2 regions of the Paenibacillus sp. P5_B5 genome follow, and region 1 is predicted to be linked to the other one. Evidence: riboswitches for the same ligand, from Rfam matches in the RefSeq annotation. Region 1 holds a riboswitch; the other holds the start of a gene.
The links. A riboswitch is a leader RNA that binds a small molecule or an ion and turns the genes downstream of it on or off. The one in region 1 is predicted to bind S-adenosylmethionine.

Region 1 (5,690 bases):
TTCAAGATCACGAAGGCAACGGAACGATTGACTACTTTTCCACTCACATGGGTTGAACATGAAGTGGAGCCCGTTGTTCTTCAACAGTGGATTTATGAGCAGAAGGAGCGCAAAATGAAAGCAGAGTATACCAAGACAGCTAGAAAGCGTAGATTTCTAGAAGCGATCTGGCAAGGTATATCCCTAGATGAGATCGTACAGGAATTATCCATTTCCCGTAGAGATGCTATTCTGATGGTAGAAGAAATGGATCACGAGGGCTATAATGTAACTCCTCTAATAGAGCTAGAGCTTGAGCAAGTGAAAGCAGAGGATAAAGAGCATGCTTGGCAGCATTTTGACCAGCAAGGTGATCGTTACCTTAAGCCTGTGTTTCAGGCGTTGTGTGAGCAGACGGAACTGAAGAGCAGTGATTCAGATCGTACCTATCAATGGTTACGTTTACTGCGAATTCAATATCGTAGAGCCAAAATTGTACAACAGGATAACCCCGACTTACATTCGCAAGCGAGCTAAAAAGATATTGCTGAAGAATGAGAACGGTTGTTTAGGCAGCCGTTCTTTTTTATGCAGGGAAAGTTAGAAAAGATTATTCATTGTGAAATAATCACACGTATGGTATGTTATTTTGTAATATTTTAACAATTAATAGTGGGTATTTCTAATAAGAGGGGATTGCCATTGCGTAATAAAATTGTGATTTTGGATTTGATTTGCTTCGTATTATTTCCTTTAGTTATTTGGAACTATAGTAGAAACTATATCGGTGATTATTACGCAATGCTGATCTCTTCGATACCGGGATTGCTATATAGCATTTATCGTTTTGTTTTAATTAAAAAAGTACATATCTTTGGCATTTATATGATTGCTAATTTAGCAATTGGAACAATAATAGATGTCATTTCAGCATCTGCCATTCAAATGTTATGGAATCATGTCATATTTTCCTATATATCAGCTGTATTTTTCATTGTTACTGTCGCGTTCCATAAGCCGATTGTACTTTTCTTTTCATTAGATTTTGTTGAAATGCAAGGATATGATCGCAAAATAATGAAAGAGAAATTCTATCAAAAAAGAATCTTATTTATTTTTATGGTTGTTACACTTGGATTTGCTTTTAAAGATATACTTTTAGCATCGATAAAAGTTGGTTTGATTCTAGAATATGGTGTAGAAGCCTTTGATAAGGGAATTATTATACGCAAAATAATGAATTGGGGTATTTCTGCGATATTATTTTTAGGTATTATTCATATTTCCAAGCTGCTTAAGGAGCAGTCCAATTCAAGTTCTTCTGTTGTATGAAATTTAAAAAAGCAGCTTTCCTAAATTAGGAACAGCTGCTTGATTTGTATATGTGGCGAAATATGAAGTTATAGCCAATCTTTTTTCTTGAATAGAATAAACATTAAACAGCCTAGTAAAGTCATAAAGCCAATTGCATATAAATCTGCATGCGGTACTTCAAGTAAACCAAATATATTGGTAAAGTTCATCCCGAATAATCCAGTAATAAATGTTAGGGGCATGAAAATAGTGGTTAGTGCAGTAAAGATTCTCATAATTTCATTCGCCCTATTAGCGACGGCAGACTGATAAGCTTCTCGTAAGTTGCCCATCAAATCGCGAAGTGTATCAAATGTATCTACGATTTTAACTGCATTCTCATGAATATCTCCAAAGTATTTCTGTAGTGGAGCTGAGATCAGCTTGAGATCTCGCTTATTCAAATGGCCAATTACATCACGCTGAGGAACGAGTGCCTTCTTGAGCCATAGTATTTCACTTCGTAGACCGACGATTTCGTTCAAGTGGGTTTTCTTAGTATGCATCAGAATATCTTCTTCGAGCTTCTCAATCTTATCCTCGATTCGATCACCGACCGCAACGTAATTATCAACGACAAGATCAATAAGATGATACAGGAAATTATCAGGTGCATTGACTTCTTCTTCCCACAAAATCGGCTTCAACATACGAACTTCATTAATTTTTTGCTTGGTAACTGTAATAATGACATGTTTATATAGAAAAATATTAAGAGAACGCAAGAAAATTTCTTCATCATCAAATCGGATGGAATTTACAACAATAAAGTAATGTCCATCATAAATTTCTAGCTTGGGACGTTGTTCTTCTTCACTTAGACAATCCTCAACTGCCAAATCATGCAATTGGAACATGGATTGTAGAATATCTAAATCATCAACCGTCGCATCAATCCAATAGAAACCATCTTCTGGTGGAATTAATGCAAGGGTGATATCTTCAATCAGCGTAAAAACGCCATTTTGGACAAAGCGTGTTTTCATAGGATACACCCCTTCTTTAACGAAAGGCAGGGACTACTGAAAACAAGCTCGGTTAAGAAGAGCAAGCATTACAGGTAACGTCCGCTGCGCTTTTACATATATGATATTTGGACTCACGATGCAACTGCCCGGGTCACCGTCCATGCTTTCTCTCCCCCTTTATTCCTTAAATAGATTTGATTAATTTGGCTAAAATATACGACAATCAGACATTTCTTGTTGTCTTCTCGAATACTTGTTTAGTATATACCTACATTTTCCACAGTACAAGGAGTAAAATGAGGGAATTTATGTCTGTGCTTGACAAGTCTTATTTAAATTACTTGACTTTTCAGTAAGAATAAGTAACATTAAATACAAATTAATATTAACTTTCTTATCAAGAGTAGGTGGAGGGACTAGCCCGATGATACCCGGCAACCGGCATTTTTCCTAGTGAAAATCGTACGGTGCTAATTCTTGCGGAAGCGCCAATCAGGTGTTTTTTGGGAGATGAGAGAGGGCACAATAAGTACGGTTATTGGTGACCTTTCTCTTTAAATGAGGAAGGTCTTTCTTATTTTATTTATAAAGGAGTGTGTAACATGCCTGTTAAAGTTCCTGATCATTTGCCAGCCAAAGAAATTCTACAAACTGAGAACGTATTCGTGATGGATGAATCGCGTGCTTTTCAACAAGATATTCGTCCCTTACGCATTGCGTTACTTAATTTAATGCCAACCAAGGAAACTACAGAAACACAAATACTTCGGTTGCTATCAAATACACCTTTGCAAATTGAGTTTGTGCTGCTGCATCCCAAGACACATATATCTAAGAATACATCGCAAGAGCATTTATCTCTTTTCTATAAAACATTTGAAGATGTGAAGGATGAACAATTTGACGGACTCATCATTACCGGTGCACCAGTTGAACAGATGGATTTTGAAAAAGTGACGTATTGGGAAGAGCTTCAAGAGATCATGGACTGGAGCAAGACGAATGTCACTTCAACTATGCATATATGCTGGGCTGCGCAGGCAGGTCTGTATTATCACTATCAAGTTCCTAAGTATTCACTTAAAGAGAAAATGTTTGGTGTATTTCCACATTCGATTAATCAAAGTCATATAAATTTAATGCGCGGATTCGATGAAGTGTTCTTCGTACCACAATCCCGTCATACGGAAGTGCGTCATGAGGATATTGCACAGCTTGCTGAATTAGATATTTTATCGGAATCCGAAGAATCTGGTGTTTATCTGGTCGCTTCAAAGGACGGTAAGCAGGTCTTTGTAACCGGACATTCAGAATATGATCCGTATACACTCAAATGGGAATACGATCGTGATGTAAATAAAGGGCTGGAGATTGCGCTGCCATGTAACTATTATCCGAATGATGATCCAACTCGTACCCCAATGATCACTTGGCGTGCTCATGCCAATTTATTATTTTCGAACTGGCTTAACTATTATGTATATCAAGAGACACCTTATGATTTAGTTCGTAAATAAGGACAAACAACCCGTCCATACAATAGATGATCGGAGTAGATGATAGATGAAAATAGAGAGTAGGTTAGCGCAAATCGGCTCGATTTCCGAGCCAATAACAGGAGCGGTTTCCTTTCCTATTTATCAGGCGACCGCTTATCGCCATCCTAAACTAGGACAGAGTACCGGATTTGATTACGCTCGTACGAAGAACCCAACACGAACTGTACTTGAGGATGCAATTGCAGAACTTGAGTCGGGTGATAGGGGATTCGCGTTATCATCTGGTATGGCTGCGTTACAAACGATATTTGCATTGTTTTCTCAGGGTGATCATCTCATTGTTTCAGTGGATTTATACGGTGGTACATATCGGTTACTTGAACAAATTATGTCGCGGTTTGGTGTACTTGCATCTTACGTAGACACCAATGATATAACTGAACTAGAAACAGCTTACCGCCCGGGCAGCACGAAAGCGATCATCATTGAGACACCTACAAATCCACTAATGATGGTAACTGATTTGGCAGCTGTATGTAATTGGGCTAAGGGTAAAGAGCTACTAACGATTGTTGACAATACACTGTTGACTCCGTTCCTGCAGCGTCCACTTGAGCTTGGAGCAGATATCGTTGTGCACTCAGCAACTAAATATCTTGGCGGGCACAATGATGTGCTTGCAGGGTTAATCGTAACTAAGGGCGCTGAATTGTCAGACAAAATGTTCTTTTTGCAAAACTCAATCGGGGCGGTTCTAGGGCCTCAGGATTCATGGCTGCTAATGCGTGGAATGAAAACATTAGCACTTCGGATGGAACGGCATGAGTCCAATGCGACAGAGCTTGCTAACTATTTACTCGCCCATCCACTTATCACGGATGTGTATTACCCAGCTCTAGAGACGCATCCTGGTTATGCGATTCAGTGTAGACAATCACGTGGCAACACGGGGATATTATCATTCAAGGTTGCGGATGCCCGTTTAGTTGAACCGCTTCTTCGCCACATTAAGCTTATTGCATTCGCTGAGAGCCTTGGCGGAGTTGAGTCTCTAATGACGTATCCTGCAGTACAGACACATGCTGATATACCTGTAGAGATTCGTGAACGTATAGGTGTAGATGATCGATTACTACGTTTCTCTGTTGGCATTGAGCACATCGATGATCTTAAAGCTGATCTTGCGTATGCGCTTGATATGGCTCAAGGGGAGCTTGCTGGAGGTGAACTCGGATGAGTGAAGAACACAATGAGATGCAACCATTAAAGGATTTGGAAGAGGAACGCAAAGATTATGGCTTTGGTACGAAGCTATTACACTTTGGCGGGGAAATCGATAAAGTAACCGGGGCTTCTTCAGTGCCTATTTATCAAGCCTCAACCTTCCATCATTTTGATATCGATCACCCTCCGGTGTTCGATTATACGAGATCGGGAAATCCTACACGTGAAGCGGTAGAGGATCACATCGCTTTATTAGAAGGCGGCAAACGTGGTTTAGCCTTCGCATCAGGAATGGCTGCGATTTCGTCAGCATTCATGATTCTATCAGCAGGGGATCATGTGATTTGTACAGAAGACGTGTACGGCGGAACTTATCGATTCTTATCAACCATTATGAATCGGATGGGAGTAGAAACTACGTTCGTCGATATGACGAACTTCGAAGCTGTGAAAGCAGCCTTGAAGCCAAATACCAAGGCTGTGTTCATGGAGACGCCGTCGAACCCGACACTCCGGATTACGGATGTCTCAGCTGTAACGGCATGGGCGAAGGAGCATGGGCTGATTACCATGCTCGACAATTCCTTCATGACGCCTTATCATCAGCGTCCAATTGAACAAGGCGTCGACATTGTGCTACACAGCGCGACGAAATTCTTAAGCGGGC
Region 2 (5,690 bases), on a different contig from region 1:
GCATTTTGGATCTGTCAGTTGCTACTTCCATATCAAGCGAAGCTTTATGTAAATCTTCAGATTTGGAAGATAGCTGCTGTGCATATGGCTCCATAGTACTAAACTCAACCATATGTTTACGAGCTTCCACAATATCATGTTTCGTTTGCTCTATTCTTGCTTGTGCAGTTTGAATTTGCTGTGGATCAGCTGCTATTAAAGCATCATGAAGCATTGCTTCAGCACGTTGTGCTGCCATAATTGCACTTTCTGCATGTTCTTCCGCGTGCTTAATTGGTTCTTGATGTTGTTGACTTTCCGGCACGGTATTCGCCTCCTTCAATTGATGGTTCGCATCGCTAATGTTCCAATATGATGCACATCAATTAAATTGCACTAAATTGGCGGGTTTCATACCGAGCTTGTAGCTTATCTGAAACAACGGGAAATTGAATATTTCCTTGCGAAGTATTTCCTGGGTAAGCGCACAATCCGATCTGCTCACCATCGATTCGACACATACGAAATGTCTGTTCATAGCAAACTATGTGAGGATCGAATGGAGGTGACAGACAAAATGCCGAAGAATAAAGCGGAAAAAATAAAAAATCGTCAGAATAACGCATCCATATTGGAAGAGGCAATAACATTGAATTCTACGAAGGCGTCGGAATATAACCCAAGCATGAATCGTATATCTAAGAATAAAGTTTAGACAAGTTAAGATCTATTGCAACTTTGTTGTATTGTATAATAATGGTGAATATAGATATGAGTCATTCACCTAATTTATTCAATACACATGTGTTGCAATTTTTTTTGCCATAAAAGTTTCCTTAGGGGAAACTTGCTTGCTATCAACTAGTCAAGGCATCATTGTAAGATTCATTCATCAAAAAAAGGAATCGACAAAAACAACATCTGTCTGTTAAGATACGAACATGAGTTTCTATTCTTGTGATCGTTATGAAAGGTGTTGATTGGTATGGCAGTTAGGTGTGGGTGGGTAAATGAAGATCCGCTATATGTAGATTATCATGATCATGAGTGGGGAGTGCCTGTTCATGATGATGTTAAGCTATTCGAAATGCTTATTCTTGAAGGAGCCCAAGCTGGGCTGAGTTGGTACACAGTTCTGAAGAAACGTGAGAACTACCGAGAAGCGTTGGATCACTTCGATGTCCACAAGGTGGCGAGCTATGATGAAGCCAAGTACAATGAGCTATTGCAGAATAAAGGGATTGTGCGAAATCGATTGAAAATTCGTGCAACAATCAATAACGCACAGGCCTTTATTCGTATTCAAGAAGAGTTTGGTTCATTTAATCACTATATCTGGAGCTATGTGAACCATCAACCTATTCTTAATGAGTGGCAGTCATTAAGTGAGGTTCCAGCTTCAACTCCATTATCGGATGCTATAAGCAAGGACCTGAAGAAACGCGGCTTTAGCTTTGTTGGATCCACGATTATCTATGCATTCATGCAAGGTGTAGGTATTGTTAATGATCATGTGATGAACTGTGAATATAGATCTACGCATATTTAAGTTGTTGTTCTTGTAGGTTTGTCTTAATGAGATAAATACGTTTGCGAATATAGAAATCTAACGCTTTACCTTTCAATTGTTTCGGATGCACACGATTTCCTGACTCATTGTCAATGATCACAACATGACCCTCCCGATAGAACTTGAAAGTAAGGTCATTCCAATTATATTCATTCTCCTCATCGATAAAACGAAAATTGTAGCAAACTTTCATCATTAATACCTCCTTATAAGAACATTTGTTTGGTTTAATTATAACAAACATTTGTTCGTATTGGAAGATGTTTACACTAAAAAACCTCGAAAATATTTATGCTGGATAATCAGCATCATAATTTCGAGGTTTTGTTCATTTATGAAGAAAGGATAAGTTCTACATTAGAATGCTGGAACGATGGAACCTTGGTACTTTTCTTCAATAAATTTCTTTACTTCTGGTGAAGTAAGTGCTTTGGCAACCTTCTGTAGTTCTTCAGAATCTTTATTGTCAGGACGAGCGGCTAGGATATTCACATAAGGGGATTTTTGATCCTCAATGAACAGAGCATCCTTCACTGGATTAAGCCCTGCTTGGAGAGCATAGTTCGTATTGATTAGTGATAATTCAACATCATCAAGCGCTCTAGGAAGCATTGCCGCGTCAAGCTCTTTAATTACTAAGTTTTTAGTGTTAACTTCGATATCATTTGGAGTAGCTTCAATGCCTGCATTAGCTTTAAGTTTAATCAGACCTTGATTTTCAAGTAATAGAAGGGCACGACCGCCATTCGAAGGATCGTTCGGGATCGCTACGGTTGCGCCATCTTTTAGCTCATTGATATTTTTAATTTTCTTAGAGTACGCTCCGAATGGCTCTACATGAACACCGATTACGGGTACGAGATCCATTTTCTTTTCTCTGTTTTGTGACTCTAGGTATGGAGCATGCTGGAAGAAGTTCGCATCAAGCTGTTTCTCAAATAACTGGGTGTTCGGTAGTATATAGTCGGTAAATTCTTTGACTACTAAATCAACACCTTGCTCTTTGAGTATGGGCTTAATCATATTCAGAATTTCAGCATGAGGCACTGCAGTAGCGCCAATGGTGATTGTACCTTCCTTAGTTCCACCACAAGCGGTTGTAATCAGTAGCAGGGAGGCTACGAGTAGGGCGGATAATAGTTTTTTCATGAAAATCTCTCCTTAGATGTGATTTCTTATTTTTTGGTGAAACGAGTGACAAGCTTATCACCTGTCATTTGGAGCAGTTGTACAAGAATAATCAGGATGATGATGGTCACTACCATAACCGTAGTATCAAAACGCTGATAACCATAGCGTATTGCAAGATCACCTAATCCGCCGCCGCCAACAAATCCTGACATGGCTGTATAGGATACGAGGGTAACTGTCGTAATCGTTATTCCTGCCCATAAGCCTGGTCTAGCTTCGCGAAGCAGTACACGGAAAATGATCTGCATATTCGATGCGCCCATTGCTTGTGCTGCTTCGATAACACCTCGATCAACTTCTCGCAAAGCAGTTTCCACAAGTCTCGCAAAGAATGGTGTAGCTGCAAAGACAAGTGGAGGAATCGCGGCTTGCACCCCAATCGATGTTCCAACGAGTTGCCGAGTAATAGGGATAACCGCAATCATTAGAATAATGAATGGTACAGAGCGCAGAATATTAATAATAAAGGATACGATTCTGTATAAGACTCGTGACAAGCCTTGTTTACTGGATGTCCAGAATAGAAGGACGCCAATCGGTAAACCAATGATAAAAGTAAATAAGGAAGAGAAAATCAGCATGATTAGGGTATCGATAGTTGCTTGTCCAATATCTGTCCAGTTAATGGAGCTTAACAGATCTAAACTCATTTCATCACCTCCACATGCAGACCGCGATTCGTTAATTGTTCTATCGTCTGCTCAACGGCTTGCGTATCGCCCTGAAATGAAACGACTAACTGACCATATGGAACATCCTTCATCTTGGAAATCGTTCCTTGCATAATGGCAAAGGTAACTCCTGTTGCCTGTACAGTTTCAGAAAGAATAGGATAATAAGTATGCTCACCCAAGAATGTGATTTTCACAAGTTGGTGCGGATAATCTGATGAATATAAGAATGAATTCTGTTCTACAGAATCAGATAGCTCAAGAATAAACTGCTTCGTGACTTCATGGGTAGGATGTAGGAAAACTTCTGCTACATTACCTAGTTCAACGATCATCCCCTGATTAATGACTGCGACGCGATCACATATCGATCGTATGACTTGCATTTCATGTGTAATTAAGACAATGGTTATACCTAAATTACGATTAATATCAGAGAGCAATTGTAGAATCGAACTCGTTGTCTGCGGGTCAAGAGCTGATGTAGCTTCGTCGCATAGTAGAATGTCTGGATCTGCTGCTAAAGCTCTTGCAATTCCAACACGTTGCTTCTGTCCACCTGAAAGCTGAGAGGGGTATTTATTCCGATGTTCCTCAAGCCCTACAAGTTTAAGCAGTTCATCTACTTTATGGTTTATTACAGTAGTAGAACGTTTGGCTAACTTAAGTGGAAAAGCAATGTTATGCTCCACCGTAGAAGAGGAGAGCAGATTAAAGTGTTGAAAAATCATTCCGATCTTCCTACGTTTTTCTTGTAACTCTTTATGACTTAGAGAAGTTAATTCAATCTCATTGATACGTACTTTGCCTGAGGTCGGACGTTCGAGGAGATTGATCATTCGGAGGAGAGTACTTTTACCAGCTCCTGAATGTCCAATCATGCCGAAGATTTCACCTTGCTTAATTTGAAGATTAACATCTCGTAATGCATCCGTATGTTTATTGCCTGCTTTCACGTCTACATAGGTTTTATTAATACTTTCTAGCTGAATCATCATTGTTGTCACCTTCTTAGTTGTTATGTTTTCTACATGAAGAAACGATTATACCGTTCTCATAAACAGGTGCGTTTCTAAAATAAAAAAAACCCTATTGCGCAGAGCAAAAGGGTTGATCGTCATCATCCGCATCTCATCTGCCAGAATTCGATTGCTCAAATTCTGAAGGATTTAGCACCATGACATTATGAAAAATTAGCTTTAAGCTATAGCTACATCATAATCGGTTGCCGGGCTTCATCGGGCCTTTTCCCTCCGCCACTCTTGATAAGAAAGTTATTTTTAGTTGTATTTAACAGTATAGGCCGAGGTCAAAACAAATGTCAACCCTATTATTAATGACACCAAATAATTACAACTTATTTGGTAGGAATTATTCTTGATTCAAGCATTTATTCTAAGGTATAGTAAACTTTGTGAAAAAAAGTGAGAGTCACAAGGAGGAGTAATAATTACATCATGAAAGACAACAAACTTGGCTTGTGGCTATTAATTGCACTTGTTGTAGGCAATATGGTGGGTTCAGGCATATTTATGCTTCCAAGCACACTTGCAAAAGCAGCAAATCCAATGGGAGTCATACTAGCTTGGATTCTTACAGGATTTGGCGTTATGTTGATCGCCCTCGTTTTCGGTAATTTGTCAATTCGTAAACCTGAACTCAGCGGCGGACCGCAAATGTATGCCAAAGGCTTATTTAAAGAAAACTCAAAAGGAGCCCATGTTGCTGGCTTCTTATCTACTTGGGGATATTGGGTCGCAAATATAGCAGGTAACGTAGCCATAGTGACGACTTTTGCCAGTTACTTATCTGCTTTCTTTCCAATGATGACAAGTCAAATTGAACTGATTTCGATATTTGGTTTCTCATTTAAACTTGGGAATGCTATTACCTTTATAATCTGCTCCATGTTCTTGTGGGTTAATCATCTCATTATTATACGTGGAATTGAAGGAGCAGGTAAGCTCAATCTGATTGCTACCACTGCAAAAGTGCTTGGTTTTGCAATTTTCATTGTAATTGGCTTATGGGCGTTCGACAAAGCCAATATTACACCGATGATGCAGGATAAATTAGATATCGGTACTGGAGAACCTATTCCTTTTCTTAGACAATTTAGCTTAGCTTCGATGGCCACCTTATGGGCGTTTGTTGGAGTGGAGTCAGCTGTCGTCTTCTCATCACGAGCACGTAAGAAATCTGACATTAAGAAAGCTACCATTATCGGTCTAATCATAGCACTTTTTATTTACTTAAGTATCTCCGTACTTGCGATGGGT

Region 2: linked by a shared signal. The riboswitch ahead of AC1DOK_RS15400 (methionine ABC transporter ATP-binding protein) and the one ahead of metA (homoserine O-acetyltransferase MetA) in region 1 are both predicted to bind S-adenosylmethionine.

What each region holds. Positions count from the first base shown of each region.
Region 1 is NZ_JBFULK010000005.1:337,087-342,776, forward strand. Features, by position in the region: gene AC1DOK_RS09320 (HRDC domain-containing protein) at 1-516, shown strand, start outside; gene AC1DOK_RS09325 (VC0807 family protein) at 682-1,311, shown strand; gene corA (magnesium/cobalt transporter CorA) at 1,380-2,318, opposite strand; SAM riboswitch class I at 2,692-2,817, shown strand; gene metA (homoserine O-acetyltransferase MetA) at 2,903-3,817, shown strand; gene AC1DOK_RS09340 (PLP-dependent transferase) at 3,864-5,036, shown strand; gene AC1DOK_RS09345 (trans-sulfuration enzyme family protein) at 5,033-5,690, shown strand, end outside.
Region 2 is NZ_JBFULK010000011.1:55,406-61,095, forward strand. Features, by position in the region: gene AC1DOK_RS15370 (hypothetical protein) at 1-304, opposite strand, end outside; gene AC1DOK_RS15375 (hypothetical protein) at 557-694, shown strand; gene AC1DOK_RS15380 (DNA-3-methyladenine glycosylase I) at 965-1,528, shown strand; gene AC1DOK_RS15385 (hypothetical protein) at 1,515-1,742, opposite strand; gene AC1DOK_RS15390 (MetQ/NlpA family ABC transporter substrate-binding protein) at 1,907-2,698, opposite strand; gene AC1DOK_RS15395 (methionine ABC transporter permease) at 2,725-3,390, opposite strand; gene AC1DOK_RS15400 (methionine ABC transporter ATP-binding protein) at 3,387-4,406, opposite strand; SAM riboswitch class I at 4,540-4,683, opposite strand; gene AC1DOK_RS15405 (amino acid permease) at 4,869-5,690, shown strand, end outside.